Regions from separate parts of the Variovorax sp. Soil_C_39 genome, predicted to be linked through region 2. Evidence: riboswitches for the same ligand, from Rfam matches in the RefSeq annotation. Region 2 holds a riboswitch; the other holds the start of a gene.
The links. Region 2 has a riboswitch for glycine ahead of gcvT (glycine cleavage system aminomethyltransferase GcvT). Riboswitches for the same ligand answer to the same signal wherever they lie in the genome.
Positions count from the first base shown of each region.

Region 1: another riboswitch for glycine. It lies ahead of AC3A6J_RS20520 (D-amino acid dehydrogenase); the one in region 2 lies ahead of gcvT (glycine cleavage system aminomethyltransferase GcvT).

Region 1 is NZ_JBDGJQ010000008.1:187,733-203,332, reverse strand. Features, by position in the region: gene AC3A6J_RS20550 (aminotransferase-like domain-containing protein) at 1-663, opposite strand, end outside; gene AC3A6J_RS20545 (DMT family transporter) at 702-1,646, opposite strand; gene AC3A6J_RS20540 (LysE family translocator) at 1,643-2,242, opposite strand; gene AC3A6J_RS20535 (aminotransferase-like domain-containing protein) at 2,344-3,759, shown strand; gene AC3A6J_RS20530 (PhaM family polyhydroxyalkanoate granule multifunctional regulatory protein) at 3,848-4,507, shown strand; gene AC3A6J_RS20525 (FIST signal transduction protein) at 4,551-5,831, shown strand; gene AC3A6J_RS20520 (D-amino acid dehydrogenase) at 5,863-7,179, opposite strand; glycine riboswitch at 7,268-7,373, opposite strand; glycine riboswitch at 7,377-7,473, opposite strand; gene rfbB (dTDP-glucose 4,6-dehydratase) at 7,568-8,638, shown strand; gene rfbD (dTDP-4-dehydrorhamnose reductase) at 8,635-9,525, shown strand; gene rfbA (glucose-1-phosphate thymidylyltransferase RfbA) at 9,555-10,451, shown strand; gene rfbC (dTDP-4-dehydrorhamnose 3,5-epimerase) at 10,448-10,996, shown strand; gene AC3A6J_RS20495 (GDP-mannose 4,6-dehydratase) at 10,989-11,879, opposite strand; gene gmd (GDP-mannose 4,6-dehydratase) at 11,876-12,913, opposite strand; gene AC3A6J_RS20485 (glycosyltransferase) at 12,986-15,600, opposite strand, start outside.
Region 2 is NZ_JBDGJQ010000007.1:269,859-285,458, reverse strand. Features, by position in the region: gene AC3A6J_RS19610 (helix-turn-helix domain-containing protein) at 1-387, shown strand, start outside; gene AC3A6J_RS19605 (Pr6Pr family membrane protein) at 437-1,123, shown strand; gene AC3A6J_RS19600 (NAD(P)H-dependent flavin oxidoreductase) at 1,160-2,209, shown strand; gene AC3A6J_RS19595 (DUF3014 domain-containing protein) at 2,349-3,290, shown strand; gene AC3A6J_RS19590 (hypothetical protein) at 3,384-3,632, shown strand; gene gcvP (aminomethyl-transferring glycine dehydrogenase) at 3,658-6,567, opposite strand; gene gcvH (glycine cleavage system protein GcvH) at 6,644-7,015, opposite strand; gene gcvT (glycine cleavage system aminomethyltransferase GcvT) at 7,054-8,226, opposite strand; glycine riboswitch at 8,274-8,388, opposite strand; glycine riboswitch at 8,401-8,491, opposite strand; partial or broken gene AC3A6J_RS19570 (LysR family transcriptional regulator) at 8,527-9,429, opposite strand; gene AC3A6J_RS19565 (amidase) at 9,546-11,018, shown strand; gene AC3A6J_RS19560 (Bug family tripartite tricarboxylate transporter substrate binding protein) at 11,074-12,060, shown strand; gene AC3A6J_RS19555 (hypothetical protein) at 12,092-12,604, opposite strand; gene AC3A6J_RS19550 (DUF4019 domain-containing protein) at 12,708-13,586, opposite strand; gene AC3A6J_RS19545 (TRAP transporter large permease) at 13,628-14,905, opposite strand; gene AC3A6J_RS19540 (TRAP transporter small permease) at 14,902-15,396, opposite strand; gene AC3A6J_RS19535 (TRAP transporter substrate-binding protein) at 15,496-15,600, opposite strand, start outside.

The sequences.
Region 1 (15,600 bases), on a different contig from region 2:
GCGCGCGGTCAGCGGCAGCGGCGGCGCCTCGTCGAACCAGAGTTCGCCATAAGGGTTGTCTTCGACGATCGGCAAGCCCGCCGCGGCAGCCGCGGCCGACACGGCCGCACGCCGCGCCTCGGTCATGGTGCGACCCGTCGGGTTCTGGAAGTTGGGCAGCAGGTAGACGAAGCGCGCCGCATCGTCGGCACCCGGGCGCGCTTTGGCGATCAGGTCGTCGACCACTACGCCGTCGTCGTCGCTCGCCACGCTCACCGGCATCGGCTCCATCGGGCCGAAGGCCTGCAGCGCACCGAGGTAGGTGGGCGTTTCCACCAGCACGCGGCTGCCCGGGTCGATGAGCGCCTTGGCCACCAGGTCGAGGCCCTGCTGCGAACCGGTGGTGATGAGCACCTGCGCGGGATCGACGTTCCACGGCAGCATGTCGGCCACCGCCTGGCGCAGCGGCGCATAGCCTTCGCTCGCGGCATATTGCAGCGCCGCCTGGCCGTCGTTGTGCAGCACCTCGGCGCAGGCATCGGCAAAGGCCTGGATCGGGAAGGTCTTGGGCGAAGGCAGGCCGCCGGCCAGGCTGATGATGCCGGGGCGCTCGGTGACCTTGAGGATTTCACGCAGCACCGAGGGGTTCATCTTGGCGGCGCGGGCGGCGAGTTTCCAGTCCATGGGGTTCTTCTTTCAGGCAGAGGGTATGCGGTGCGGATTCAGGGTGTGGCGGTGCGCGCCGGGCTGGCGATGGCGGGCTGCGGCTGCGACAGCCGCTTGCCGAGCACGACGGTGCAGACCACGGCGGCGGCGAAGCCGAGGGTGACCACGTCGAGCGGTTCGCCCAAGAGCGGGATGGCCGCGAGGATCGAGAGGAAGGGCTGCAGCAGCTGGGTCTGGCTCACGCGCAGCGCGCCGCCGAGCGCGAGCCCGCGGTACCACGCGAAGAAGCCGATCCACATCGAGAACACGCCGACGTAGACGAAGCCGGCCCAGGACGACGCGGCGATCGGGGTCTGCGGCCACAGCACCAGCGTGGCCGGCAGCGTGACCGGCAGCGCCATCACGCAGACCCAGCAGATCACGCGCTCGGCGCCGAGCGAGGGCGTCACCTGGGCGCCGTAGATGTAGCCGACCGATGCCGCGATGACGGCGCCCACCAGCAGCAGGTCGGCCCATTCGAAGCCGAAGCCGTGGCCCTGCTGGGCGGCGCGCAGCAGCGAGAACAGCACCACCAGGACGCTGCCAGCGATGGCGCAGAGCCAGAAGCCCAGCCGTGCGCGCTGGTGCAGCACCCAGGCCGCGACGGCCGCGGTCACGAGCGGCAGCAGCGCCGTGACCACCGCCGCGTGGCTGGCCGTGACCACGCGCAGCGCATAGCCCAGCAGCAGCGGATAGCCGATCACGTTGCCGAGCACGGCCATGCCGAGCGGCTTCCACTGGTGCGGCGCCGGCCGCGGCGAGCGCGTGGCAAGCAGGAACACCGTCGAGAGCAGGCCCGCGAGCGCGGCCCGCCCGAGCGTGACGAACCAGGGCGACAGCTGCGGCGCCTCCTGCGTGCCGGTGGCGAGCCGCGTCATCGGCAGCGTGACCGCGAACAGCGCCACGCCGATCACGCCGAGCCACATGCCGAGCGTCTCGTCCTTGATGGCGAGCCGCTTCATACGCCGAGCATCCACCCGGCGGTGAGCACCAGCACCAGCGCCATCGCTCGGTTGAACCACAGCAGGCGCCGGCCTTTGGCCAGCCAGCTGCGCAGCAGCGCACCGGCGAGCGCATAGACGAAGTTGCTGGCGAAGGCGTAGACCACCATCACCGGCGCCACGATCGCGAAGCGGCCGAGCGGATCGGGCTGGCCCGCGATCCAGCCGGCCACGAGCGTGAGCGCGAGCAGCCAGGCCTTGATGTTGACGAACTGCAGCATCACGCCCTGGCCGAAGCCGATCGACAGGCTCTGGCCGTCGGCCTTGCCGAGGGTGGCGCTGCCGCTGAGCTTGTAGGCGAGCCACAGCAGGTAGCCGATGCCGAGCGCCTTGATGGCGAGCCGCAGTGACGGCACCGCGACCACCAGCGCGCCGATGCCGGCTGCCGACAGCACCAGCAGCAGCGTCCAGCCGACCGGCACCGCGATCACGAAGCGCATGGCGCGCGGCAGGCCGCCGTTGGCTGCGAGCGCGGTGGAGAGCGTGGTGTTGGGCCCCGGCGAAAAACTCATCGCGGTGGCCAGCACCAGCAATGCGGTGAATTCTTGCCAGTTCATTTCTTACACTCTAAACTTTGGGACCATTACAGTTCCAATACAGTTGTGCACACATGCGCTGACACTGTATTGGTCTTCCCATCGACACAGGCGCCGCGCAGATGTTGACACGAACCCCCACCCAGTCGCTGACAGGGCAATTGGCCGACCGGCTGGCGGAGCGCATCCGCACGCGGCTGCTGCCGCCCGGTGCGCGCCTGCCTTCGGTGCGCGAATGCGCGCGCCAGCAGGGCGTGAGCCCCTACACCGTGGTCGCCGCCTACGACCAGCTGCTGGCGCAGGGCCTGATCGAGGCGCGCCGCCAGCGCGGCTTCTATGTGCGCGATGCGGCGCCCGCCCAGGACGCCCGCTCGGCCAGCGTGGCGCCGAGGGTCATGCAGATGATGGGATCGCGCGTGCCGGCCGACGCGAGTTCGCTGATCCGCAGCATGTTCCACCGGCCGAGCGACAAGCCGCAGCCCGGCATGGGCGTGTTTCCGCCCGACTGGATGGCCTCGACCTTCATGCCGACGGCAGTGCGCCGCATGACCAACACCGCGGCGCTGCAGGAACTCTCGCTGCAATACGGCGAACCGTCGGGCGATGCCGCGCTGCGACGCAGCCTGTCGAACCGGCTCGTCGGCATCAACGTGCCCGCGGCGCCCGACCAGATCGTGACGACGGTGGGCGCCACGCATGCGCTCGACATCGTGAGCCGCACTCTGCTGCGCGCGGGCGATCCGGTGATGGTCGAGGAGCCCGGATGGGCGCTCGAGTTTGCGCGGCTCGAGGCGATGGGCATGCGCATTCTTCCGGTGCCGCGCCGCGCCGACGGGCCCGACCTCGAGGTGATGGCCCAGTACTGCGCGCTGCACAGCCCCAAGCTCTTCGTGAGCGTGAGCGTGCTGCACAACCCGACCGGCTACAGCCTCACGCCGGGCAGCGCGCACCGGATTCTGAAGCTCGCCAACGAGCACGACTTCCACATCGTCGAGGACGACACCTACAGCCACCTCGCGCCCGAGCATGCGACGCGGCTCTGCGCGCTAGACGGGTTGCAGCGCACCATCTACGTCAGCGGCTTCGCGAAGATCCTCGCGCCCAACTGGCGCATCGGCTATCTCGCGGCCTCGGCCGAGCTGAAGGATCGGCTGCTCGAGACCAAGCTGCTGGCCACGCTGACCACGCCCACGCTGTTCGAGCGGGCTTTGTCGTGGTGCATCGACCAGGGCCAGCTGCGTCGGCATTCGGAGCGCGTGCGCATCCGTCTCGACGGCGCGCGGGGGCGCGCGGTGAAGCTCGCAATGGCGCACGGCTGCCGCTTCGCGTCGGAGCCCGCGGGGCTGTTCGGCTGGGTCGACACGGGCGTCGACACCGACGCGCTCACGCAGCGCATGCTCGACCAGGGCTACCTGCTGGCGCCGGGTTCGCTGTTCCATGCGCGGCGTCCCCCGAGCACGCTGATGCGCATCAATTTCGCGACCTCGCAGGATGCGGCCTTCTGGAAGGTGTTCAGCAAGGTGCGCGCGGAGCTTTGACCCGTGCGCAACGCTTGTCCGCGCGGGCGAAAAGGCCGTGCGTTGGAGTAAGCTGGCACCACAGGACAACCCCTTCGGAGACCGCCTCATGAGCAACGCCAGCCAGCCCTTCGATTTCAGCCAGTTCGTCCCCGGGTTCGACTTTCTGAAGAACCTCGCCGGCGGCGGCGCAAACCCGGCGGCCGCCCCCGGGCTGCCGAGCCTGGCGAGCTGGGTGGCGCCCACGCTGAGCGTGGAAGAGCTCGACAAGCGCATCCAGGAACTCAAGACGGTGCAGTACTGGCTCGAGCAGAACGGCCATGCGCTGAAGGCCACGGTCCAGGCGCTGGAGGTGCAGAAGATGACGCTCTCGACTCTGCGCGGCATGAACGTGCGCATGGAGGACATCGCGAGCGCCTTCTCGAAACAGGCGGCCGCGGAACCCGCTGCCGCCGTGCCCCGGTCGGCAGCGGCCGAGCCTGCGGCGGGGGCCGATGAAGCGCCGGCGCCCGGCGTGGTCGATCCGATGCAGTGGTGGGGCTCGCTGACCGAGCAGTTCCAGCAGATCGCGAACTCGGCGCTGCAGGACGCGGCCGAGCTCAAGGTGCCCGCCATGGCGCAACCGATGGCCGACGCGGTCGGCAAGGCCATGCGCGGCAGCCCGTCCGCAACAACGCAGAAGCCCGCCGCCAGGACGGCCGCTGCGAAGAAAAACACGCCCAAAAAGACACCCACCGCCACGCGCAAGCGAACCACCGGCGGGCGTTGATCTCTTACATGCTCTCCTTCGACAAGAACGGACGGCACGCACCATGAAACTGTTTCCTTCCGGCCACGCCACCCATCCGCAATGGCGCATGGCCGCCGGCCTCGTGCTGGCGCAGCTGCGCGCGCAGATGGCGCTGCCCGAATACGCCTCGTCGCCGACGCTCGGCCTGCTCTACATCACCGATCACTACGCCTCGGACGCGCAGGAGATCCTCGATCATCTGAGCGCCGAGCTGCCCGAAGTGACCGACTGGTCGGGCACGGTCGGCGTCGGCGTGGCGGCCAACAACGCCGAGTACTTCGACGAGCCCGGCCTGAGCCTCATGCTGTGCGCGCTGCCGAGCGACCAGTACCGCGTGTTCTCGGGCGTCGCGCCGCTCGGCAGCTCGGAAATGAGCGGTTTCGAGGCCCATACCGCGCTCGTGCATGCAGACCCCGCGACACCCGACCTGCCCGAACTGATCGGTGAAATGGCGGGCCGCACCGACACCGGCTACTTGTTCGGCGGGCTGTCGTCGGGCCGGGCCGGCGCGCTGCAGTTCGCGGTCGGCGGCAACGGCAACATCCGCGGCCATGGCGCGGCGGGCGGCGTGTTCTCGGGCGGGATGTCGGGCGTGGTGTTCGGCGAGGGCGTGCGGCTGGTGTCGCGCGTCACGCAGGGCTGCCAGCCGCTGCGCGCGGGGGCCGGGCGCGAGCGCGTGATCACCGAGGCCGACGGCAACCTGCTGCTCAAGCTCGATGGCGAGCCTGCGCTCGACGTGCTGCTGGCGGAGCTGCAGGTGTCGCTCGAACGGCCGCAGGAGGCCATCGACGCGGTGCGCAACACGCTGGTGGGCCTGGCCGATGCGGGCAGTGACGGCATCCGCCGTACCGGCGACCTGGGCGCCGACGTGCTGGTACGTCACATCATCGGGCTCGATCCGACGCGCCGCGGCGTGGCGATCGCCGACGTGGCCGAAGCCGGCATGCGGCTGAGCTTCTGCCGCCGCAATGCGCAGGCCGCGCGCGCGGACCTGATGCGCATCTGCGCCGAGATCCGCGAAGAACTCGAGCCCGAGGAGCAGACGCTGGCCACCGCGCGCGCCGTGGCGGCCGGGGAGGCCGAGGCCGCACCGCATCCGGCGCGCCGCATCGCGGGTGCTGTGTACGTGAGCTGCTCGGGGCGCGGCGGCCCGCATTTCGGCGCACCCGGCGCCGAACTGCAGATCGTGCGGCATGCGCTCGGCGACGTGCCGCTGGTCGGCTTCTTCGCGGCCGGCGAGATCGCGCGGCACCGGCTGTATGGGTATACCGGCGTGCTGACGGTGTTTGCGGCTGCCGACTGACCGCGGACGTCCGCGGTCAGTCGGCCCTGGCTCAGCCCACGGCCGCTGCCATGACCCCGCGCGCCGGCCGCGGCATCCCCGTGAACGCAAAGTCCACTTCGGGCGCGAGCCCGGTCACGATGCGCGCGATCGATTTGCCCGATCCGCAGGCATGCGTCCAGCCCAGCGTGCCGTGGCCGGTGTTGAGGTACAGGTTCGGCAGCTTCGTCTTGCCGATCATCGGTACGTTGCTCGGCGTCGCGGGGCGCAGGCCGGTCCAGAACTGCGCCTGTGTGGTGTCGCCCGCGCCGGGGAACAGTTCTTCGACGCGCCGCACGATGGCCTCGCAGCGCACGCGGTTCAGGTCGCGGTCGTAGCCGTTGAGTTCGGCCGTGCCCGCAATGCGCAGGCGGTCGCCCCCCTCGGCGCCCGGCGAGGTGTAGCGCGAGAACACGAGCTTGAATTCGTCGTCCGTGAGCGAGACCTGGTGCGCCTTCGAGGCGTCCTTGACCGGCAGCGTCACCGAGTAGCCCTTGGCCGGATAGATCGGCAGGCGAATGCCGAGCGGTGCCGCGACGACCGGGCTCAGCGAACCCATCGCGAGCACGAACGCATCGCCGCCGATGCGCTGGAAGCGGCCTTCGGAGTCGGTCGCCTCGACATGGTCGAGCCGGCCGCCGGCCTCGCGCAGCGCGGTCACCGTGTGGCTCATGAGGAACTTCACCCCGGCCGCTGCGGCGAGCCTGGCGAGTTCGCGCGCAAAGAGGTTCGCATCGCCCGACTCGTCTTCTGCGGTGTAGGTGGCGCCGGCCAGCTTCGGCCGGATGTGCGCGAGCGCGGGCTCGATGGCCACGGCCTCGTCGGCCGAGATCACCTGCCGCTCGCAGCCCAGCGCGCGCATCTGCTCGGCCGGCGCGAGGGCGGCATCGAACTCCTTCTGGGTCGTGTAGAAGTGCAGGATGCCTTGCGTGCGCTGGTCGTACGCCAGACTGGTGTCGCGGCGCAGCTGCTGCAGCACCTCGCGGCTGTAGGTGCCCAGCCGCACGATCTGCTCGATGTTGTGCCGGGTGCGCGCGGGTGTGCATTCGCGCAGGAACTGCAGGCCCCAGAGCCACTGGCGCATGTCGGCGCGCACGCGGAACAGCAGCGGTGCGTCTTCCTTGCCGAGCCACTGCAGCACCTTGAGCGGGGCGCCCGGATTGGCCCAGGGTTCGGCATGGCTGACCGAGATCTGCCCGCCGTTGGCAAAGCTGGTTTCTGCCGCCGGCGTGGCCTGCCGGTCGATCACGGTCACATCGTGGCCGAGCTGTTGAAGGTAATAGGCCGAGGTCACGCCGAGCAGGCCGGCGCCAAGAACGTTCACGCGCATTTCAGGTACTTCTTTCGAGGTGCGCTTGGATGGCGGCGGGGTCGCTGTGCTTTGCATAGCGAGCAACCGGACGATCGCCGTCCAAGTTGCCGCTCCCCCTGTCCTCGGTACCTGAGAGATTCACCCGCTGCGCCCGCAGCGGGTTTGCTCCTTCGGCGCGTCACGCGGGGTGACGTCTCTCCAGACGGCGTGTCAGTTGGTGCAGTACAGGCCTCTTCGGCCGACCTGAGCGTTTATGGGAGTTTGCGCCTTCGGTGGGACAACGCATGTTGTCCGCTCTCCTGCAGTGGCGCGATTGTATGCCCGGCGGCTTGATCGCTCTGGCCCGATGGGATAATCGCCTGTTCAATCGCCGGGTGGCGATCGTTCCATTTCAGCAGGGGACTCCATGATCCTGGTAACCGGCGGCGCGGGCTTCATCGGCGCCAATTTCGTACTCGACTGGCTCGCGCAGAGCGATGAACCGGTCGTGAACCTCGACAAGCTGACCTACGCGGGCAACCTCGAGACGCTCGCTTCGCGCAAGGGCGATGCCCGGCACATCTTCGTGCAGGGCGACATCGGCGACAGCGCGCTCGTCGATCGCCTGCTGGCCGAACACAAGGTCCGGGCGGTCGTCAATTTCGCCGCCGAATCGCATGTGGACCGCTCGATCCACGGCCCCGAAGACTTCGTGCAGACCAACGTGCTCGGCACCTTCCGCCTGCTCGAATCGGTGCGCGGCCACTGGAATGCGCTGCCCGCCGACCAGAAGGCCGCTTTCCGCTTCTTGCACGTGTCGACCGACGAGGTCTACGGCTCGCTCTCGAAGACCGATCCTGCCTTCACCGAAGACAACAAGTACGAGCCCAACAGCCCTTACTCGGCCAGCAAGGCCGCCAGCGACCACCTCGTGCGCGCCTGGCACCACACCTACGGCCTGCCGGTGCTCACCACCAACTGCTCGAACAACTACGGGCCGTTCCACTTCCCGGAAAAGCTGATCCCGCTGATGATCGTCAATGCGCTGGCCGGCAAGCCGCTGCCGGTGTATGGCGACGGCATGCAGGTGCGCGACTGGCTCTACGTGAAGGACCATTGCAGCGCCATTCGCCGCGTGCTCGAGGCCGGCCGGCTCGGCGAGACCTACAACGTGGGCGGCTGGAACGAGAAGCCCAACATCGAGATCGTCAACACGGTGTGTGCGCTGCTCGACGAACTGCGCCCGCGCGCGGACGGCAAGCCCTACAAGGAACAGATCAGCTACGTCACCGACCGCCCCGGCCATGACCGGCGCTATGCGATCGATGCGCGCAAGCTCGAGCGCGAACTCGGCTGGAAGCCGGCCGAGACCTTCGACACCGGCATCCGCAAGACGGTCGAGTGGTACCTGGCCAACGGCGAATGGGTGCGCAACGTGCAGAGCGGCGCCTACCGCGAATGGGTCGAGAAGCAGTACGACACGAAGGACGCCGCATGAAGCTGCTGTTGCTGGGCAAGGGCGGACAGGTCGGCTGGGAGCTGCAGCGCAGCCTGGCGCCGCTGGGCGAACTCGTCGCGCTCGACTTCGACAGCACCGAGCTTCACGCCGACTTCAGCCGGCCCGAGCAACTCGCCGAGACGGTGCGCAAGGTGCGTCCCGATGTCATCGTGAATGCGGCGGCGCACACGGCCGTCGACAAGGCCGAGAGCGAGCCCGAGTTCGCGCGCAAGCTCAACGCCACCTCGCCGGGCGTCGTGGCCGAGGCCGCGCAGCAGATCGGGGCTTTGATGGTGCATTACTCGACCGACTACGTCTTCGACGGCAGCGGCAGCACGCCCTGGAAGGAAGACGATGCGACCGGCCCCTTGAGCGTGTATGGCCGCACCAAGCTCGAAGGCGAGCAGCTGGTGGCCGCGCACTGCGCGAGGCACCTGATCTTCCGCACCAGCTGGGTGTATGCGGCGCGCGGCGGCAACTTTGCCAAGACCATGCTGCGCCTGGCCAAGGAGCGCGACAAGCTGACCGTCATCGACGACCAGTTCGGCGCGCCGACCGGCGCCGAGCTGCTGGCCGACCTGACCGCGCATGCGATCCGCGCGACCCTGCAGGACCCCGCCAAGGCGGGCCTCTATCACGCGGTGGCTGGTGGCGTCACCACCTGGCATGGCTATGCGCGTTTCGTCATCGAGCAAGCGAAGGCGGCCGGCGTCGAGCTGAAGGCGGGGCCCGATGCGGTCGACCCCGTGCCCACGAGCGCCTTCCCCACGCCCGCCAGGCGTCCGCACAACTCGCGCCTCGACACCACGAAGCTGCAATCGACCTTCGGCCTGCGGCTGCCGCCATGGCAGGACGGCGTGGCACGCATGCTGCGCGAGACGCTCTGAAGACAACAAAAGGGAAAGAAGACCCAACAATGACCACGACGACAAAACGCAAGGGCATCATCCTGGCCGGCGGCTCCGGCACCCGCCTGCATCCCGCCACGCTCGCGATGAGCAAGCAGCTGCTGCCGGTGTACGACAAGCCGATGATCTACTACCCGCTGAGCACGCTGATGCTCGGCGGCATGCGTGACATCCTGATCATCAGCACGCCGCAGGACACGCCGCGCTTCCAGCAGTTGCTGGGCGACGGCAGCCAATGGGGCCTGAACCTGCAGTACGCGGTGCAGCCCAGCCCCGATGGTCTGGCGCAGGCGTTCATCATCGGCGAGAAGTTCGTGGCCAACGAGGCGAGCGCGCTGGTGCTGGGCGACAACATCTTCTACGGGCATGACCTCGCGCATCTGCTCTCCGGTGCCGATGCCAAGGACAAGGGCGCGACCGTCTTCGCCTACCACGTGCAGGATCCTGAGCGGTACGGCGTGGTGGCCTTCGACGCCGAGGGCAAGGCCAGCAGCATCGAAGAGAAGCCGGCCAAGCCCAAGAGCAGCTACGCCGTGACGGGCCTGTACTTCTACGACAACCAGGTGGTCGACATCGCCAAGGCCGTGAAGCCGAGCGCGCGCGGCGAGCTGGAGATCACGGCGGTCAACCAGGCCTACCTCGACATTGGCCAGCTCAACGTGCAGATCATGCAGCGCGGCTATGCCTGGCTCGATACCGGCACGCACGAGAGCCTGCTGGAGGCGGGGCAGTTCATCGCGACGCTCGAGCATCGGCAGGGGTTGAAGATCGCGTGCCCCGAAGAGATCGCCTGGCGCAACGGGTTCATCGACCGCGAGCAGCTCGCGCGGCTTGCGGCGCCGCTGCAGAAGAATGGCTACGGCAAGTACCTCAACCACCTGCTGGCCGAGGAGGTGCGCTCGTGAAGGCAACGCCCACCGCGATTCCGGAGGTGCTGGTCATCGAGCCGAAGGTGTTCGGCGATGCGCGCGGCTTCTTCTACGAGAGCTTCAACGGCAAGGCGTTCGACGAGGCCGTCGGGCGGCACGTCGAGTTCGTCCAGGACAACCATTCGCGCTCGGCCAAGGGGGTGCTGCGCGGGTTGCACTACCAGATCCAGCAGCCGCAGGGAAAGCTGGTGCGTGTGGTTCGGGGCGCGGTGTTCGACGTGGCGGTGGACATCCGCAAGTCGTCGCCGACCTTCGGCAAGTGGGTGGGCGTGGAGCTCAGTGAGGACAACCACAGGCAGTTGTGGGTGCCTGAGGGGTTTGCGCACGGGTTCCTGGTGCTGAGCGAGACGGCGGAGTTTTTGTACAAGACCACGGATTACTACGCGCCGGCGCATGAGCGCGCGATCGTCTGGAACGATCCCGACCTGGCAATCGAGTGGCCCGACGTCGGCCTCGCCCCGCAACTCTCGGCCAAGGATCAGGCCGCATCGAGGTTCGAACGGGCCGAAGTCTTCAGCTGACGACAGCGTTTGCCGCGCTGGCCTTTGCCGCCAGGAGCATTCGCGCGAGCGTTTCTTCGAGTTCCGGCTCTTCCAGAGAAACCCCGTGTCGGGCCAGCAAAGCTTGCAATTTGGAAGGGTCGCCGCAAAGGCGGTGGACTTCGTTGGCTCTGACGAACGCTGGATTGACCTCGAGACGGGGATTGTGCGAAGTCATCCGGGCAAAGGTCTCGACCACCTGCCGCAGAGAATGTGGGCGACCGGAGCAGATGTTGTAGGCCTCCCCCGGCTCACCGTAAGCGATCAGCAGCAAGTAGGCGTCGCAGACCATCTGTACGTCGTTGAACTCGCGCTCCACATCGAGATTGCCCAGTGCGATCGACGGCGAGCGTGCGGCAAAGTGCAGTGCCAGCTTCGGGATCAGGAAGTGGTCGTCTTGTCCGGGGCCGGTGTAGTTGAAGGGGCGCGTGATCACCAGATTCAGGCGATCGCGATACGTCCTCGCCATGCACTCCATGGCCAGCTTGCTCGTGCCATAGTGGTTCACCGGTGCCGGCAATTGCTCTTCGCGAATGGGCGACTGCGCCGTGTTGCCGTAGATGTTGGCACTGCTGGCCAGAAGAACCCGGGTCGGAGGTACCGGCAACTGCACCAGCGCATTCAACAAGTTGGTGGTGCCGACGACATTGACCGCGTAGAAGGCGGCATCGTTGGCGTGCCCGACGAAGCTGATGGCGGCCATGTGCACGACGGCTTCGGGCGCAATCTGCAGCACTTCCTCAAGCACGGAGTCACTCTGCGTCAGGTCGGATTCCAGAGGGCAGATCGTGTGGCCCGCTGCAACGGCCCGTTCGGCAAAAAGGCGGCCGGTGAATCCGTGGGCGCCGGTCAGCAGGATTCTCAAAACGAGAAGCCCTGGGTGTTGCGGCGGATGTCGGCCTCGACCATCATCTGGCAGAGTTGCTCGAGCGTGGTGGCCGGCTCCCATCCGAGTTTGGCCTTCGCCTTGGCGGGGTTGCCGATCAGCAGTTCCACTTCGGCCGGGCGATAGAACTTGGGATTGATGCGCATCACGGTCTTGCCCGTGGAGAGATCAACGGCCGTCTCGGCTTCCCCGCTACCCTTGAATTCCACCGTGATACCTGCGCCCTTGAAGGCCATCTGCACGAAGTCCCGAACCGTCTCGGTGCGATTGGTGGCGAGCACGTAGGTGTCGGGTTCGTCGATCTGCAGCATGCGCCACATGCCTTCGACGTATTCCTTGGCAAAACCCCAATCGCGCTTGGCGTCGAGGTTGCCCAGTTCGAGCACGTCGAGTTTGCCGAGCTTGATCTTCGCTACGCTGTCGGTGATCTTGCGCGTCACGAACTCTCGTCCGCGCAGCGGGCTTTCGTGGTTGAACAGAATGCCGCTGCAGCCGAAGATGTCGTAGCTCTCGCGGTAGTTGATCGTCATCCAGTGTGCGTACAGCTTGGCAACGCCGTAGGGGCTGCGTGGATAGAAAGGCGTTTCTTCCACCTGGGGGATAGCTTGAACTTTCCCGAACATTTCGGAAGTCGATGCCTGGTAGAAGCGTATCTTGGGGTTGACCAAGCGAATGGCTTCCAGCAGATGCAGTGCGCCGATACCCGTGATATGCGCGGTTGCGGCTGGTTGGTTAAAGCTCACCCCCACAAAGCTCTGCGCTGCGAGGTTGTAGACCTCATCCGGGTTGGCATCTTTTAGCAGCGTGATCGAGCTGCCCAGGTCCGTGAGATCGTATTCAACGAGATGCAGATCCGGATTGTCCTGAACTCCAAGCTCTTCGAGCCGCCAGAAGTTGACGGAACTCGTGCGACGGTAGGTGCCGTAGACCACATAGCCCTTGGACAACAATAGTTCTACCAAATAGGCTCCGTCCTGGCCGGTTACGCCCGTGACAACTGCGCGTTTTTTCATCGGGATTCTCTTTCTACTGAATGACTGGACGGCGCAGATCGCTCTTGCGGTGCGCATATAAGGTTGGTTTCATTAGCTGCCCAAGAGCGCAGACTTGAATTCTTCGGCACTCTGTTGCCACGTCAAATACGGCATTGTCTCCGAGCGCGGGTGCCGATCCTGCCTGAAGAGCGCGAGCCATTGGATCAGGGCATCAGCAAGATCCTCACTCGTCATGCCATCAAAGTAGAACGCATGATCCGCCGCGACCTCCCTGAAGACTTGCAAGTCTCGCACCACGATGGGAAGTTTGTGCATCGCTGCTTCGATCAAAGGCAAGCCGAATCCTTCACCCTCGGATGCAAGAAGCAGGCAGTCGCAAGTGTTGTAAAGCTGCTCCAAGTGAGCGTCACTGAGGCTCTCGAGCCAAAACAACTGCTTATCGCGCTGGGGGTGCTCTCTCAGGCGTGTGACGAGCGCGTCGACCATCCACCCTTTCTTGCCGACGATGACGAGGTTGGCTTGATGTCCCTCACGCCAAAGCTGCTCGAAGGCGCCAAGGGCTTGTTCGTGGCCCTTGCGAGGCTCGATCGTGCCCACCATTAGAAAGCTCGGAGACGATGTTGTAATCGAGGCGAGTGGCGGGGATTGCTCGATCACAGGCATGTCCGTAGGGAGCGATGAAGAAGAAATGTCTGCACCAAGGCGGAACGTGCGCACCTTGAGCCCTGCGGCGAGTCGTTCGGGCGAATGCGCCGACAGCCATGCAGTGAACTCAGCAGCCACAGCCTTCGAGATGGCAAGCACCCCATCGCTCTGCGCGACGGCGGTCAACCAGCGTTCGTGCACCTCCTTGGCGCCTTGGAGGAACCGGTGCTCCAGCAACATCGGCAAGAGGTCGTAGATCACAAATTTCACTTGGACGCCGATTTGCCGCAGTTCCTGGAAAAAACTGGTCTGCTCCGGGACGATGTGCGGCTGCAGGTCGAGGCCGACGAAGACATCACATTCTCTGGCGTCGATGGGCGCATCTTGCAGGGGCTCGTGCGAACAGCCCAGGAGCCGCAGCGAGAAATTGCGAGCGTAGCTGTAGCCGCGCTGGCCTCTCAAGGCGTAAACCGGCTCGATGCGGTATCCCTCTGGCGGACTCTCGAACAGTGCTCGCAATAAAGACTTCACCAAACGCTGAATGCCGCTTTGCCGGTCCTTTTGCGCCAGCTCCGACACATCGATGAAGAGTTGGCGTTTGGGCGCGGGAAGTGGCAAAGCGCGCGCGATGCTGCGAGCTGATTCAATCAGGCTACTTTCGGAAAGAGCGGGATCAGCGGCAATGGACCTGATCAAGCCCGCGCGCCCATTTGCGGCTTCGACAGCGAATACTTCAATGGCTTCGCAATAGGCGCGCGCGCAAGAAGCCGGCGCATGGGCCGTTTCGATCTGGCGCCGAGCGTTCGTGCCGAGCGTTCTCGCAAGGCCGGGTGAATGGCGTAGCTTTTCCAGCGCCTCAACAAGCGCTGCGTCGGAAAACTCGTCATTCAACATCATGACTGCGTCATTTGGTAGAAATGCCATTGACCCGTTGGCATTCACCACAGTCGGAACTCCCCGGCTCATCGCATCTAGCACGGTGCCCGAGGTTTCGCCGCGCGACAAGGTGCGCAGTTGCACCGCAGCATCGGCCGCGCTCAGATAGCGCTGAAAAGTTTCAGAGTCGGCCCATCCGGTAATGCTGATCTTGGCCCCTGCGGCGCTGGCGATCGCCTGTGCCAGCCTTTGGCCATATGGCTCCTTGTTGTTTTCTCCCACAAATACAAGCCTGCAGTTGGGATCTGCCGCCAACGAAGACATCTTCCATGCGTCGAGCAAGCGGTCGTTCATTTTCGTTGGTCCGAGGAGGCCAAACGCGCAGACCAGGAACTCTTCGGGCGCCAAGCTCAGTTCCGCACGGGATCGAGCTCTTGCAATTTCAATCGAGCCAGGTGCTACCCGCAGATGCGGGATAAGCGCCCACTTGCTGGCGAGCTGACTTCCGAACCATTCATTCGCCAACTGGATCGAGTACGGGGAGTGAACAATCACGCCGTTCGCATGACGAAGGACATCGAAATTGCATGGGTATTTGAAGACGACATCTCCAGGGTCGCGCGCGTTCTGCCGGTCGGCCACTGCGCCGTAGCCGTGCGATTCGTACAGCGCGCGCGTCCAAGCGAAGGCCTCACCGCCTGCAATTTCGCGGTGCGCTTGAACGCCGCTCAGGTAAAAATCGTGCAGCACGACCACGCCCGGGATATCTTGAAGCAGCCCGAACATGTGTTGGTGAAACTCCGAGTTTCCGAAGTGATAAAGAACGCGATCAAAATTCGGCGCATGGTCGCGAAACGACGCGACGCTACGAACTGGAAATGCAGTAGGCATCTCGCGCCTGTCCACAGCAGGGAGGTCTGTGATGAGCTCGATGTCGTAAAACTCCGCGAGCGCAGGCAGCAGCTCGGCGCTGTAGGCCGCGATGCCGCTGCGTTCCGGCGGTAGTGGCGATACATAAGCCAGGCGCGGACGAGACTTGCCGGTCGAGCGGTGCGCGTTCCTCGCGATATCTGCCTTGGACTCGTGCAATTCTTCGAGAGCTGCGATTGCACGCCTTGCGGACTCGTCCCACGAGAATTTCTTGGCTTGCTGCTTCCCATGCTCGATGAGCGCATTTCGAAAAC
Region 2 (15,600 bases):
GCCGGCGCGCTGTTCGCGGTCAATTTCTATCGGCACACCCATCAGCGCCCGCTCAGCGATGCGCAACTCGCCGACTTCGGCGCCGCCGGGCGCCTCTTGATGGCGCTCACGCGCAAGCACATCGCGCTGGCACGCGCCGACACGGCGCACGAACTCCGCGCACGGCTGCATGCCCGCTGCCCGGCCTTGACACCACAGGAACTCAACGTCTGCCTGCGGCTGCTGCGCGGCATGACGCAGGAGGGCATTGCATCGGACATGGGCCTCGCGCTGCCGACGGTCAAGACCTATCGCAACCGGGCTTTTAGCCGGCTCGGGATTCACTTTCGCAACGAGCTGTTTGCGCTGATGTTGCCGGAGCGTGGGGTGCAGCAAGGCAGGGCTTGACGACATGGTGTAGCTTCGCCGCTATCCCATCCACCGCCGGACGCGCCCGATGCCCACGCCCACGAACATCGACAACCCCGTCTCGCCCCAGGCCGCATGGGGCCCGCTGGCGCTGGCGCGCCTGCTCCACGCGGTGGTCGCGCTCGCGGCAGCCGGGGGCGTGGGGCTCGAGCTCGCCACCGCGATCATTCACGGGCCGGGCCTCGCGCCGACGCAGCTCGAAAGGCTGGTGCGGCTGTTCAGCTTTTTCACGATCGATTCGAACCTGCTGATCGGTGGCGTCTGCGCGCTGCTGGTCTTCAGGCCTGCGCATGACGGCCGCGTGTTCCGCGTGCTGCGGCTCACGGCGGTGCTCTGCATCGCGGTGACGGGCGTGGTGTTCCACACGGTGCTCACGGGGCTGCGCGACCTGACGCCGTCGGGCGAGCTGGCCAACTTCCTGCTGCACACCGTCACCCCGCTCGGCGCGGTGCTGGGCTGGCTTTTCGTGGGCCCGCGCCCGCGCACCGACCGCGGCACCATCGGCCGCGCGATGCTGCTGCCGCTGGCATGGATCGGCTACACCTTCGTGCGCGGCGCGTTCGTCGACTGGTATCCGTACCCGTTCATGGACGTGGCGAAGATCGGCCTGGCGCGCGCGCTGCTCAACTCGGCGGCGGTGGCCTTGGTGTTCCTGGCCATGGCCTTCGGCCTGCGCTGGCTCGAGAAGCAGCTGCCGCCCGCGCCGGCTTCCTGAGCCCCAGGGTTTTCGGCTTCGTCGCAGAATCGCGGCATGACGAAGACCACACTGCAGCAACTCCTCGGCACCGAGCTTCCTCTCATCCAGGCGCCGATGGCCGGCATCCAGGGCAGCGCGATGGCGATCGCGGTCAGCAACGCGGGCGGGCTCGGCTCGCTGCCTTGCGCGATGCTCGGCAACGACGCGCTCCGCAGCGAACTGGCGGCCATCCGCGCAGGCACCGGCAAGCCTTACAACGTCAATTTCTTTGCCCATGTGACGCCCGCGCCCGACGCGGCGCGCGAAGCCATGTGGCGTGAGGCACTGGCGCCTTACTACCGCGAGTTCGGCATCGATGCCGCTTCCATTCCGACCGGTCCGGGGCGCAACCCCTTCAGCGCCGAAGTGGCCGAGCTGCTCGCCGAATTCCGCCCGCCGGTGGTGAGCTTCCATTTCGGGCTGCCGCACGAAGCGCTGCTGGCGCAGGTGCGCGGCTGGGGCTCGAAGATCCTTGCATCGGCCACCACCGTCGACGAGGCGCTGTCGCTCGAGGCGCAGGGCGTCGACGCGGTCATTGCGCAGGGGCTCGAAGCGGGGGGCCATCGCGGCCACTTCCTCTCGCACGACCTGACCAAGCAGCTCGGCACTTTCGCGCTGCTGCCGCAGGTGGTGCGCGCGGTCCGGCTGCCGGTTATCGCCGCGGGCGGCATCGCCGATGCCGATGGCGTGAGGGCCGCCATGGCGCTGGGTGCAGCGGGCGTGCAGGTGGGCACGGCCTACATGCTCGCGCCCGAGGCCACCACCAGCGCGCTGCACCGCGCGGCGCTCCAGAGCGAGGGAGCGCGCCACACGGCGTTGACCAATCTCTTCACCGGCCGGCCGGCGCGCGGCATCGTGAACCGCGTGATGCGCGATCTCGGACCGATCGGCGCGGCGGCGCCCGAGTTTCCGCTCGCCACCTCGGCCATCGCGCCGCTGCGGGCCAAGGCGGAGGCGCAGGGCAGCGGTGATTTCTCGCCGCTCTGGTCGGGGCAGAACGCCATGGGCTGCCGCGACCTGCCGGCCGCCGAGATCACGCGTGCGCTGGCACACGGCCTGGCCTGAAGACACATCGCGCCGGGCTGAACTTCGACGCGGTGAACGGGTCACACCGCGTTACGAGCGGGAGGAGGCGCTACGGCGTCGATTTGGTGCACCATCGGTGCTCGTCTCCCATTGCTCTTTGCAAAAGGAAACCGCCGACATGCCCGAACGAGATCCCTCCGACCTCCGCGACAACCATTCCGACGCCCCCGAGTTCAGGCCGCGGCGCGAAACACCCACCGGCCTCATCGTCGTCATCCTGCTGCTGGCCCTGGTGGCGGCGTTCTTCGGCTGGCGCTGGTACCAGCAGCAGCAACAGCAGCCCGAGGCGCTCGCGCCTTCGCCGCCCATGGCCGCCACGCCGAACGACGGCCTGGTGCTGCCGCCGCTCTCGCCGCTGCCCGAGCTGCTCGAACCGCAGAACCCGCTCGAAGGGCTTGCACCGCCCGACGCGGGGCTGCCGCCGGTGGCTGATTCGGATTCGCGCGTGAGCAAGGCGCTGGCCGACCTGCTCGGCAGCCGCAACGCGGCCGAGTTCCTGCTGCCCGACGGCGTGGTGCGCCGCTTCGTGGCCACGGTCGACAACCTCCCGCGCGAGCAGGCGCCCGCCAGCCGGTGGCCGGTCCACCCCACCGGGCAGCGCTTCATCACCGCGGGGCAGGGCAACGCCGAGGTGATCGACGCGAAGAACAGCGCGCGCTATGCCGCTTTGGTGCAACTGACGCAGTCGGTCGATTCGGCGAAGGCGGCCAAGGTGTATGCGCGGCTCTACCCGCTGTTTCAGCAGGCGTACGAAGAGCTCGGCTATCCGGGGCGCTATTTCAACGACCGCCTGATCGCGGTGATCGACCACCTGCTGCAGGCGCCCGAGCCCGCGGGCCCGGTGAGCGTGCGGCTCGTCGAGGTCAAGGGCAGCGTGCCGTCGCAGCGGCCGTGGGTGCGCTACGAATACGTCGACCCTGCGCTCGAATCGCTCTCGGCGGGCCAGAAGATCATGGTGCGCGTGGGCCTGGAGAACGAGCGCAAGCTCAAGGCGAGCCTGCGCAGCTTCCGCCAGCAGGTCGCGACGGGTGCGGTGGCGAAGAAGGCCGGCCAGCCCTGACGCGCGCCGTGTAGGCGCGGGCCGATTGCGCGCGGCGGCGATGGCGCAGATGATCGGCCTTCACGAAATCCAAGCCGTTTCGAGGACCACCGTATGAGCCTGATGAGCGTCGACCTCTACCAGAGTGCTACCGATCCCGCGAAATTCCTGGCGCTTCCCGCCGGCACGGACCCGACGGAACTCATGGGTCCGATGACCTTCGATGCCGACTACGGCGAGGTCCGGCGCTACCGGGAGGGCTTCGAATTCGACCCCTCCCAGGACTACGCCGGCGTCAACGCCGCCAAGATCGCCGCCGACCTGCTGACCGTCAAGTGGGCCATGTACCGCCGCGAAGGTTGAACCGGCGGCTGAGGCCGCCAAGCGCTCAGGCGGCGGCTTCGGCTTCCTGGTAATCGCCCACGGGCAGGCAGCTGCAGAACAGGTTGCGGTCGCCATAGACGTTGTCGACGCGGCCCACGGGCGGCCAGTACTTGGCGTCCTTCAGCGCGGCCAGCGGATAGGCGCCGAGTTCGCGCGCATACGGATGCGTCCATTCGCTCGCAACCAGGCTGGCGGCGGTGTGCGGCGCATGCTTGAGCGGGTTGTCGTCCTTTGGCCAGACGCCTTCCTCGATGCGGCGGATCTCGCCGCGGATCGCGATCATCGCGTCGATGAAGCGATCGAGTTCGGCCAGCGGTTCGCTCTCGGTCGGCTCGACCATCAAGGTGCCCGGCACCGGGAAGCTCAGCGTGGGCGCGTGGAAGCCGTAGTCGATCAGGCGCTTGGCCACGTCTTCGGCGGTGACGCCGCTGGTCTCCTTGAGCGGGCGCAGGTCGAGGATGCACTCGTGCGCGACATGCCCGTTGGGGCTGGCGTAGAGCGTGGGGTAGTGCTCCTTGAGCCGCGCGCTGATGTAGTTGGCGCTCAGGATCGCGGTCTCGGTGGCGGCCTGCAGGCCCTTGGCGCCCATCATTCGGCAGTACATCCAGCTGATCGGCAGCACTGCGGCATTGCCCAAGGGCGCAGCGGAAACGGCGCCTACGCCATTGCCCGCGGCGCCGGCCGTCGCATGCCCCGGCAGGTACGGCACCAAGTCCTCGACCACGCACACCGGCCCCACGCCCGGACCGCCGCCGCCGTGCGGGATGCAGAAGGTCTTGTGCAGGTTGAGGTGGCTCACGTCGCCGCCGAATTCGCCGGGCGCGGCCACGCCGACCAGCGCGTTCATGTTGGCGCCGTCGACGTACACGCGGCCGCCGTGTTCGTGCACCAGTTCGCAGAGTTCCTTCACGCGGGTCTCGAACACGCCGTGCGTGCTGGGATACGTGATCATCACCGCGGCCAGGTTGGCGCTGTGCTTCTCGCAGGCGCGCCTCAGGTCGTCCATGTCGACGTTGCCCTGCGCGTCGCAGGCCGTCACCACCACCTGCAGGCCCACCATCTGTGCGCTCGCGGGGTTGGTGCCATGCGCCGACGACGGAATCAGGCAGATGTTGCGGTGTCCCTGGCCGTTGGCTTCCTGGAACGCTCGGATCGCGAGCAGGCCCGCGTATTCGCCCTGCGAGCCCGCATTGGGCTGCAGGCTGATGCCCGCGTAGCCGGTGGCTTCGCAGAGCCAGGCGCGCAGCTGGGCGTCGAGCTGGGCGTAGCCCGCGAGCTGCTCGGCGGGCGCGAACGGATGGATGTTCGCGAACTCGGGCCAGGTGATGGGGATCATCTCGCTGGTCGCATTGAGCTTCATGGTGCAGCTGCCGAGCGGGATCATGCTGCGGTCGAGCGCCAGATCCTTGTCGGACAGGCTGCGGATGTAGCGCAGCATCGCCGTCTCGCTCTTGTGCGTGTTGAACACCGGGTGCGCGAGAAAGGCGCTGGTGCGGCGCAGGTCGTCGGGCAGTCGCGGCGCGGTGCCGGCGAGTTCGTCGAAGCGCGGCATCGGCGTGCCGGCGGGCACGAACAGCGCCCAGAGCGTCTCGATGTCGGCGCGCGTGGTGGTCTCGTCGAGCGAGATGCCCAGGTGCTGCTGCAGACGCTGGCGCAGGTTGATGCCGCCGGCCTCGGCGCGCTCGACGATCTTCTGCGTGTCGTCGCCGGTGTGGATCGTCAGCGAATCGAACGCGGTGGCATTGACCACTTCGCGGCCCATCTGCGCGAAGCCTTGCGCGAGGATCGCGGTGAGCGCGGCCACGCGCTGCGCGATGCGCGTAAGGCCGTCGGGTCCGTGGTAGACGGCGTACATGCTCGCCACCACGGCCGGCAGCACCTGCGCGGTGCAGATGTTGGACGTGGCCTTCTCGCGCCGGATGTGCTGCTCGCGCGTTTGCAGCGCGAGGCGGTAGGCCGGACGCCCGTGCGCATCGACGCTCACGCCGACCAGCCGGCCGGGCAGCGAGCGCTTGAATTCGTCACGGCAGGCCAGGTAGGCCGCGTGCGGGCCGCCGTTGCACATCGGCATGCCGAAGCGCTGCGTGGTGCCGCAGACGATGTCGGCGTCCCATTCGCCGGGCGGCGCGAGGAGCGTGAGCGCGAGCAGGTCGGCGGCCACGCAGAAGGCGGCGTCGCACTGGTGGGCATGGCCCGCGAGCGGGCGCAGGTCGTGCACATGGCCGGTGGTGGCCGGGTACTGCGCGAGCACGCCGAAGAAGTCGCAGCTCGCCATCAGGTGCGGCAGCGTCTCGGACGCCGTGCTCACCTTCACTTCGATGCCCAGCGGCGCGGCACGCGTGCGGATGACCTCGATCGTCTGCGGATGGCAGTCGCCCGAGACCAGGAACACGTTGCTCTTGCTCTTGACGCTGCGCCGGGCGAGCGTCATGGCCTCGGCCGCGGCCGTGGCCTCGTCGAGCATGGAGGCGTTGGCGATGGCCATGCCCGTCAGGTCGCACACCATCGTTTGGAAATTGAGCAGGGCCTCCATGCGCCCTTGCGAGATCTCGGCCTGGTAGGGCGTGTAGGCGGTGTACCAGGCGGGGTTCTCGAGCACGTTGCGCAGGATCACGCCGGGCGTGTGGGTGCCGTAGTAGCCCTGGCCGATGAAGCTCTTGCACACCTTGTTCTTCGCCGCGATGGCCTTCATCTCGGCCAGCGCGTCCGCTTCGCTGGCGGGCGCCGGCAGCCGCATCGGGCGGGCGCGGCGAATCGCCGCGGGCACGATGCCGTCGATGAGCTCCGCACGCGTGGCCGAGCCGATCACCGGCAGCATGCGCGCTTCGTCGGCCGCATCGATGCCGATGTGGCGGGCGAGGAATTCCTCGGCATTCTCGAGTTCTTGCAGGGAGGGGAGGGAAGGGGTGGGCATGGCGGTGTCGGGGGGAAAAGGCAAGGGCGGGGCTGCCGGACGCGTCGCGTGCGGCCAGCCCGTCTTCAGCGGTGCATCAGGACTCGGCTGCGAACTGGTCGTAGGAGGCGGCGTCGAGCAGCGCGTCGAGCTGCGCAGGTTCGCTGAGCTTGACCTTGAAGAACCAGCCCGCGGCCAGCGGGTCGCTGTTGGCGAGCGAAGGATCGGCGCGCAGCGCCTCGTTCACTTCGGTGATCTCGCCCGACACGGGCATGAACACGTCGGCCGCGGCCTTCACCGATTCGACGACACCGGCCACTTCGCCCTGCGCGAAGGTCTTGCCCACGTCGGGCAGGTCGACGAACACCACGTCGCCGAGCGCATCCTGCGCATGCACGGTGATGCCGACGGTGGCCGCGTCGCCTTCGGCCGAGACCCATTCGTGGTCCTTGGTGTACTTGATGGTCATGTGAAAAAACTCCTCGTGGAAAAAATGAAATGCCGAGCTCAGCCGCGGTAGTAGCGCGTGGGCACGAAAGGCATGGCCGAGACTTCCATCGGAACGGGCTTGCCCCGCACGATGGCCTGCACGCGCGTGCCGGGCTCGGCGAAGGCCATGGCCACGTAGCCCATCGCGACCGGGCGGTCGGCCGTGGGGCCGAGCAGGCCGCTCGTCACGAGGCCTATGTCCTGGCCCTCGAACGATTGCAGCACCGTGCCGTCGCGCACCGGTATGCGCTCGAGCGCCACCAGGCCAACGCGCTTGCGCGTGAGCGTGTCGTGGTCGGTGCGGCCGGCCGCGCCCGACGTGGCCGATGCCAACTGCGCCAGCACCCGGGCCGCGCCCGGGAAGCCGCCTTCGCGCGCGCCGCCCGCGCGGCGCACCTTCTGGATCGCCCAGTTGAGCGAGGCCTCGACCGGCGTGGTGGTGGTGTCGATATCGTTGCCGTAAAGGCACAGGCCGGCCTCGAGCCGCAGCGAATTGCGCGCGCCCAGGCCGATCGGCTTGACCTCGGCCTGGGTGAGCAGCAGGCGGGCCAGGGCGTCGGCGTCACGGCCGGCGACCGAGATCTCGAAGCCGTCTTCGCCGGTGTAGCCGCTGCGCGTGACGAAGGCTGGAATGCCGCCGATCTGCACTGCGCCGCCGGTCATGAACACGAAGCGCTCGGCGCCGGGCGAGAGCCTTGCGAGCACCGCGGCGGCCTGCGGCCCCTGCAGCGCGAGCAGCGCGTGGTCGGGCAGGGGCTGCACCTCGCAGCGTGCGCCGATCTTCTGCTGGATGTGCGCGATGTCGGCCATCTTGCAGGCGCCGTTGACGATCACGAAGAGCGAGCCGTGCCCCTCGTTGAAGAACATCAGGTCGTCGAGGATGCCGCCTTCGTCGTTCAGCAGCAGGCCGTAGCGCTGCTTGCCCGGGGCCAGGTCGATCACGTCGACCGGCATCAGCGTCTCGAAGGCGGCGGCGGCGTCGGGCCCGACCAGGCGCAACTGGCCCATGTGCGAGATATCGAACAGCCCGGCCTGCTCGCGCGTATGGCGGTGCTCGGCCATCAGGCCGGCGGGGTACTGCACCGGCATCGAATAGCCGGCGAACGGCACCATGCGGGCGCCGAGCTCGACGTGCAGGTCGTGCAGCGGGGTCTTGAGCAATGGTTGTTGTTGGTCAGCGGAAGCAGCCACGGGGCACTCTCCAAAGGGGCAGTCGAATTCCATGGCGCAAGCCATGGGCCACCCCTGCTGTCCGCTTTACCTGAGAGATTCGCCCCACGATCGGGGTTTGCTCCTTCGGTGGGCCGTCGCCGCAAACGCGCGCTGCAACGGCCTCTCTCCAGCAAGGAAGCGACGGCGTTCGCTGTCGCTGTGTCAGTCCTTTTGCCTGAGCGTTCGGGGGTTCCCTGCGCCTTCGGCGGCCTCGCGTGGCGAAGCTCTCTCCTGACCCGGCGAGTGTAGTGGATCGCGCTGCGGGCCGGCCGCGCGGGACGGCGGCAGTTCCGCACGCAGATGGTCGAGAAAGGCGCTGACGCCCTGTGGCAGCGTGCGTCCGGCGAGGGTCTGGACCTCGACGGCGCGGCCGTTCATGCCGCGCTCGCGGATCGGTGCGGCATGCAGCTCGCCGCGCCGCGCACGGTCGCGCACCGTCACCTCGCCCGAAATCGACAGGCCGCCGCCGTGCAGCACGAAGTTGGTGAGCGACTCGAAATGGTTGCTGACCAGCACCGGGTCGAACACCAGCCGCCGCTGGCTGCAGCCGATGTCGAACAACTGGCGCACCGTGTTGTCGCGCTCTGGCAGGGCGATCGGATGCGGATGCATCTGCGCCAGCGTGACGGTGGAAAAGCGCGCGAGCGGATGGTCGGGCCGCATGATCGCGTGGACGGGCGCCGCCTGCATGTGCTGCACCTGGATGTCGCGCTCGGCAGCCCGGCTGTAGGTGAGGCCGATGTCCACGTCGCCATTGCGCACCGCCGCGGTTACCTGGGCCGGCGCCACCACGCGGAGGTGGAACAGGATGCCAGGGTGGCGGGCACGGAATTCGGCCATCGCGCCGGGCAGGAACTCGATGGCGAAGCCGGACGAACTGGCCAGGCGCACCAGGCCCCGGCGCAGACCCTGCAGCGCCTGGATGTCGGACACCACGCGGTCGGCCTCCATCGCGCCGCGGCGCGCATGCGCGGCCAGCAGTTCGCCGGCGGCGCTGGGCGCCATGCCGCGCGCGTGCCGCTCGAACAGCGGCACGCCGAGCAGTTCTTCCAATGCCGCCACCTGCCGGCTTACGGCCGAGGGCGACACGCTGAGCCGCGAGGCGGCCTCGCTCACGGAGCCGCTGCGAACCACCTCGAGAAAGTAGCGCAGCGCCGTGTCCTGCAGTCGGTCGGACAGCATCGAAAACCTTCCTAGGTTTGCGTAAAACGCAACGATTCTTGCAACAAACGGCGATTGTCGTATGGCTGGCGGGCGCTTATTCTGACTTCGTCCCGTCATTTTTCCGCAGGAGAGGCATGCACAAACCCCGATCGGCCACGCCGGCGCCGGTGGCTTCGGCCATCGTGGAACTCAGCGCCACAGCGCTTTCGCATGCCATCCATTCGCGCGAGGTCTCGTGCGTCGAAGTGCTCGATGCCTACCTGGCGCAGATCGACCGGCTCAATCCGGTGGTCAATGCCATCGTGGCGCACGCCGACCGCGATGCGCTGCACGCCCAGGCCCGCGAGCGCGACGACCAACTGGGGCAGGGCCGCAGCCTGGGGCCGATGCATGGCTTCCCGCAGGCGCCGAAGGACATCATGCCCGTGGCCGGCATGGTCACCACGCGCGGCTCGCCGATCTTCCGTGGCCAGGTCACGCCGGCCGACGCGGTGGTGTTCGAACGCATGCGTGCCGGCGGCGCGCTGTTCGTCGGCCGCACCAACACGCCCGAGTTCGGGCTCGGCGGCCACACCTACAACCCGGTGTACGGCGCCACGCGCAACGCCTTCGACCCGGCCCGCTCGGCAGGCGGCAGCAGCGGCGGCGCCGGCGTGGCGGTGGCGCTGCGCATGCTGCCGGTGGCCGACGGCTCCGACATGATGGGATCGCTGCGCACGCCGGCGGCCTTCAACAACGTGTATGGCCTGCGCACCTCGATCGGCTGCGTGCCGCACGGTCCCACCGAAGAGGTCTTCTTCCAGCAATTCAGCGTCGCCGGTCCGATGGCGCGCAACATCCCCGACCTGGCCATGCTGCTGGCCGTGCAGGCCGGTTTCGACGCCCGGCTGCCGCTCACGCACCGACAGGCGAAGGGCAGCGACTTCCTGCAACCGCTGGCGCGCGACTTCCGCGGCACGCGCATCGGCTGGCTCGGCGACCTGGGCGGCCATCTGCCCACCGAGCCCGGCGTGCTCGACACCTGCGCCGCGGCGCTGCGGCATTTCGAGGCGGCCGGCTGCAGCGTCGAGGCGGTGCTGCCGGCCTTCGACCTCGAGCAGTTGTGGCGCGCCTGGATCGACCTGCGCAGCTTTGCGGTGGCGGGCGCCAATGCCGCGCTCTACCATGACCCGGCACGGCGCGCGCTGCTCAAGCCCGAGGCGGTGTGGGAGATCGAGCGCGGCCTGCAGCTGAGCGGCATGCAGGTGTATGACGCCGCGCGCACGCGCTCGGCCTGGTACCAGGCACTGCGCGGGCTGTTCGCGCAGTTCGACTTCCTCGTGATGCCATCGGCGCAGGTGTTCCCCTTCGACCTGGTGCTCGACTGGCCGCACGAGGTGGGCGGCCGCGCGATGGACACCTACCACCGCTGGATGCAGGCAGTGGTTCCCGCCACCATGGCCGGCCTGCCGGCACTGGCGGCGCCCGCCGGCTTCGGTGCCGGCGGCCTGCCTGCCGGCCTGCAGATCATCGGCCCGGTGCAGGCCGACGCGGCCGTGCTGCAGATCGGCCATGCCTACGACGAGGCCAGCGGTCACGCACGGGTGCGAAGCCCCTTGCTCGGCTGACCGCCGTCTCGCCTCTTCCGTTTTTCTTGCCTGCCAACTGGAGCTTTGCACCGCCATGTCTCTCCGTCGTTCCCGTTTCCTCTCCCTTGCGTTCGTCGCTGCCGCGGCATGCGCGGTGCCCGCGATGGCGCTGGCCCAGCAGGGCTTTCCCGATCGTCCGATCAAGCTGGTGGTGCCCTATTCGCCGGGCGGCGCGACCGACATCCTCGGCCGGCTGATGGCCAACGCGATGGGCGAGAAGCTCGGGCAGCCGATCGTGGTCGAAAACCGCCCCGGTGCGTCTACGGTCGTCGCGGCCTCGCTGGTGGCCAAGGCGCCCGCCGACGGCTACACGCTGCTGCTGGGCGCCAGCACCACGCTCACGCTGAACCCGGCGATCCGCCCGAACCTTCCGTATGACCCGCTCGCGAGCTTCACGCCGCTCGGGTTGGTGGCCGACATGGGGCTGCTGCTGGTGGCCGGCAACGACACGCCGGGCAGTTCGCTCAAGGACATCGTGGCCCAGGCCAAGGCTGCGCCCGACAAGTTCTCGTACGGTAGCTTCGGCACCGGCTCGTCGGTGCATTTCGGCGGCGAGATGCTCAAGTCGGCGACCGGCATCCAGATGGTCCATGTGCCGTACAACGGCAGTTCACCGAGCCTCACGGCGCTGATGGGCGGACAGGTGCAGGTGGCGGTGGACACGGTGGTCGCGTCGGCGCCGCTCGTCAAGGCCGGGCGCATCCGGCCGATCGCCGCGCTCGGCGCGAAACGCCTGGCGCTGCTGCCCGACGTGCCGACGATGGCAGAGAGCGGCTATCCCGGGTTCGACATGAGCACCTGGTTCGCGCTGCTGGCGCCTGCGGGACTGCCCGCGCCCGTGCAGGCGAAGCTCGAGGCAGCGCTGGCCGCGAGCATGCGCGAGCCCGGCTTCCAGAAGAAGCTCGTCGAGATGGGGCTCACGCCGGCATGGGGCCCGGCCAGTGCGGTGCGCGAGCGCGTCGAGCGCGAGCTCCCGAAGATGCGGGCCGTGGCCGCGCAGGCCAACATCCAGGTCGACTGAGCAGGGTCTCCGACGCCCGCCGACGACCGGTTCAATGAACGGCCTGTGCTGCCGACGGCAGCAATTTTTCAATGCGCTCGCGCAGCGACTCGGCCCGCTCCGCGCCCGCGGTCTTCTCGACCTCGGCCAGCATCAATGCCGCGATCTCCAGCATCGCCTCGCGGTCGCGCGCCTCGCGCAGCGCGTCGCGCATCTGCAGCGCGAACGCCGGATCGCGCCGCACGAACATGCGCTCGCAGATGTCGAACAGGAACATCCGCGTGGTGGCGAGGGAGCGCTTGCCGTCGAAGGTGTCGGCGGCGTTGCCGGGCGCAGCGGCGGGCGGTGCGATGAGGGCGGCAGGCGCGGGAAACTGCAGGTAGCCGCGGTGCGCGAGCGCCTGCAGCGCCTGCTCGGCGTCGCCGCGGCTCGCGAACAGCGGGGCGAAGTCGCTCAGCGAGCGACGGCCGTCGGCCATCAGCAGCAGCGCGCGTTCGCGCTGCGTCAGGGTGCGCTGGCCGCCCCGGAGTTCGTCGCGTGCCTTGTCGGTCTTGATGGGGAACATGGCGCAACAGCCCTGGAATTCGAGGGCTGAAGCATCGCGGCGCGCGGTGACATCTTGATGAAGCTTTTGCCTTACATGGCGAAGGCTTCGGCGGCGCCCGGACTCAGCCCGCGGTTTCGCGGCGGATGAGCCAGCGGTCGTCCACGCGCTGGAACTCGAGCGTCTTGCGGCTCGTGTCGTTCAGCGCATCGGCGCGGTAGGTCTGCTTGAAGTGCGCGGTGGCGGTGGTGCCATGGATGCTGATGACGAGGTCGTCGACACCCACCTCGATGCGCGACTTGCCCTCGATGCGCTTGCGCCGGTCGGCTTCCCAGCCGCGGCGGTCGAGCTTGCCGCTCGGCACCGCCTCCGGCGCATAGACGGCGAAGTAGCGGTCCAGGTCCTTGGCGGCCCAGGCGGCGGCCCAGGCGCGCACCGCGGCATCGACTTCGGCGATGGCGGTGCCGGCCGTCGTGGGGGGAGATTCCGCCGCTGCAGAAGCAGCCCTGGCAGTCGGTGCCGGTGCGGCCGACGCCGCCGAGGCCTCGGGCCGAAACGCCACGTACCCCGTAAATCGCCAGCGCTTGCCCTCATCGAGCGAAAAGCTGAGCTTCTCGGAACCCGCCTTGCCATCGGCCAGCAGCGTGACGAACTCTACGTTGGCATAGGTGCCGGCGGGCAGGTCCTGCAGGCTGCCGTCGGCGCTGGTGGTGCGGCGCGTCACGCTCTGCCAGTCGCGCTGCTTCACGGCGCCGAGCGTCTGGCGCGCCTTGCGCGTGGTGTCGACGAAGGCGGCGCGCGGCACGCGCGACTTGAGCACGCGTGATGCGTTGTCCCACAGCGGCCCGAAGCGGTCTTCATCCAGCTGGCGCAGGGTGGCGTGCGCCCCTTGCAGCAGTTCGTCGGCCGACCGGCCCGCAGGGAGCTTGTCGGCCGCCGCGGCGCCAAGGGCGGCGGCTGCAAGAACCCAGCCGGCGAGAAGCTGCGTCGAGATGCGATGCATGGTGTCGTTCCCCCCTGTTTTCTTGTACGTGTGCGCGCAGGTCAGCGTGCGTACATCAGGTCGCGCACCGACAGCGAGATCCAGGGCACGTAGGTGATCACCATCAGGCACACCATGATCACCAGCACGAAGGGAATCAGGTGCTTCACTATTCGGTCGAGCGAGATGCGCGCCACGGTGCAGGCCGCGAACAGGTTCACGCCAAAGGGCGGCGTGATCATGCCGAGTGCGAGGTTCACCACCATGATGAGCCCGAAGTGCACCGGGTCGACCCCGAAGTGCATCGCCACCGGCGCAAGGATCGGTGCGAGCACGATGATCGCCGCGCTGGTCTCGATGAACATGCCGATGAGGAACAGCGCCGCATTCACGCCCAGCAGGAACATCGTCGGCGACTTGAGCACTTCCTCGAGCCAATGGCCGATCGCATCGGGCACGCCCGCACGCGTGATCAGGAACGCGAACAGGCCCGCGTTGGCGATGATGAACATGATCACCGCCGACGAGAGCACTGACTTGCGCAGGATGCCGAACAGGTCGCTCGGCTTGATCTCGCGGTAGATCACCACGCCCACGACGAGCGCATAGAACACGGCGACCGCCGAGGCTTCGGTGGGCGTGAAGATGCCGCCGTAGATGCCGCCCAGGATGATGACCGGCATCAAGAGCGCCCAGCCGGCCTGCAGCAGCGCGCGGCCGAAGGGCATGCGGCCCTCGCCGTCGCTCTTGCCCCAGCCCTTCCACTTGCAGAAGGCCCAGACGAACAGCATCAGCGCGCCGCTGATGAGCAGGCCGGGACCAACGCCTGCGATGAACAGCTCGCCGATCGACACTTCGGCGCTCACGCCGTAGAGGATCAGCGGAATCGACGGCGGGATGATCACGCCCAGCTCGGCGCTCGTGGCCTGCAGCGCCGCCGCATACGACGTGGGGTAGCCGTGCTTGATGAGCGCGGGGATCAGGATGGCGCCGATCGCGAAGGTGGTGGCCACCGACGAGCCCGACACCGCCGCGAAGATCATGCAGGTCAGCACGCAGGTCATCGGCAGGCCGCCCTGCACGCCGCCGACGATGCTCTTGGCGAACTCGACCAGCCGGCGCGAGATGCCGCCCGTTTCCATCAGGTTGCCCGCGAGGATGAAGAACGGGATGGCCGCGAGCGGAAACTTGTTGATCGAGTTGAAGATCTCCTTGGCGGAGATCAGCATGTGGGCGTTCGTCACCTGGATGCCGACGATCGACGCCAGGCCGATCGAGACGGCGACGGAAACCGACAGTGCGAAGCACAGCACCATCGTGGCAAGCATTGCGGAAGTCATTGCGCCGTCTCCAGTTCGAGCCGCTTCGGGTCGAGGTAGTTGCCGACGATGCCGAAGAGCGAGAACACCGCCCCCACGGGCAACGCCATGTAGGCCCAGATCATCGACAGGCTCTCGAGCCCGGCCATGCTCTGCACGCGGCCGCGGATCGCGTAGTCCCAGCCCCACCACAGGATGATGAGCATGAGCGCGAGCGCGGCCACGCTCACCGCCGCATCGAGCAGGCGGCGCATGCGCGGCGAGCTCCAGCGGTACAGCACGTCGACGCTCACCATCGCGCCCTGGCGAAACGCCATCGGAATGCCGAGGAACACCATCCAGATCAGGCTCACGCGGATCATGATCTCGCTCCATTCGGCGGGCTGCTCGAGCACGAAGCGGGTGACGATCTGGAACACGCCGAGCGAGGATGCCACCACGAGCATCACGCAGGCCAGGGCCATGGACACCATGGTGGTCCATCGCTCCACGCCGAGGAACATGGTTTTCATTTGAAAAAACTCTGACGGTAAAACAAAAACAGGAACGCCCGCCTGGCGTGGTGCCGGGCGGGCGCAGCCTTCAAGCAAGCGCCGGTCGGGGGCCGACGATCACTTGTAGTTGCGGATCTTGTCCAGGTTGGCCTTGCCGAAGTCCTTTTCGAACTGCGTGTTCACCGGTGCCAGCGCCGCCACGAACTTGGCCTTGTCGAGGTT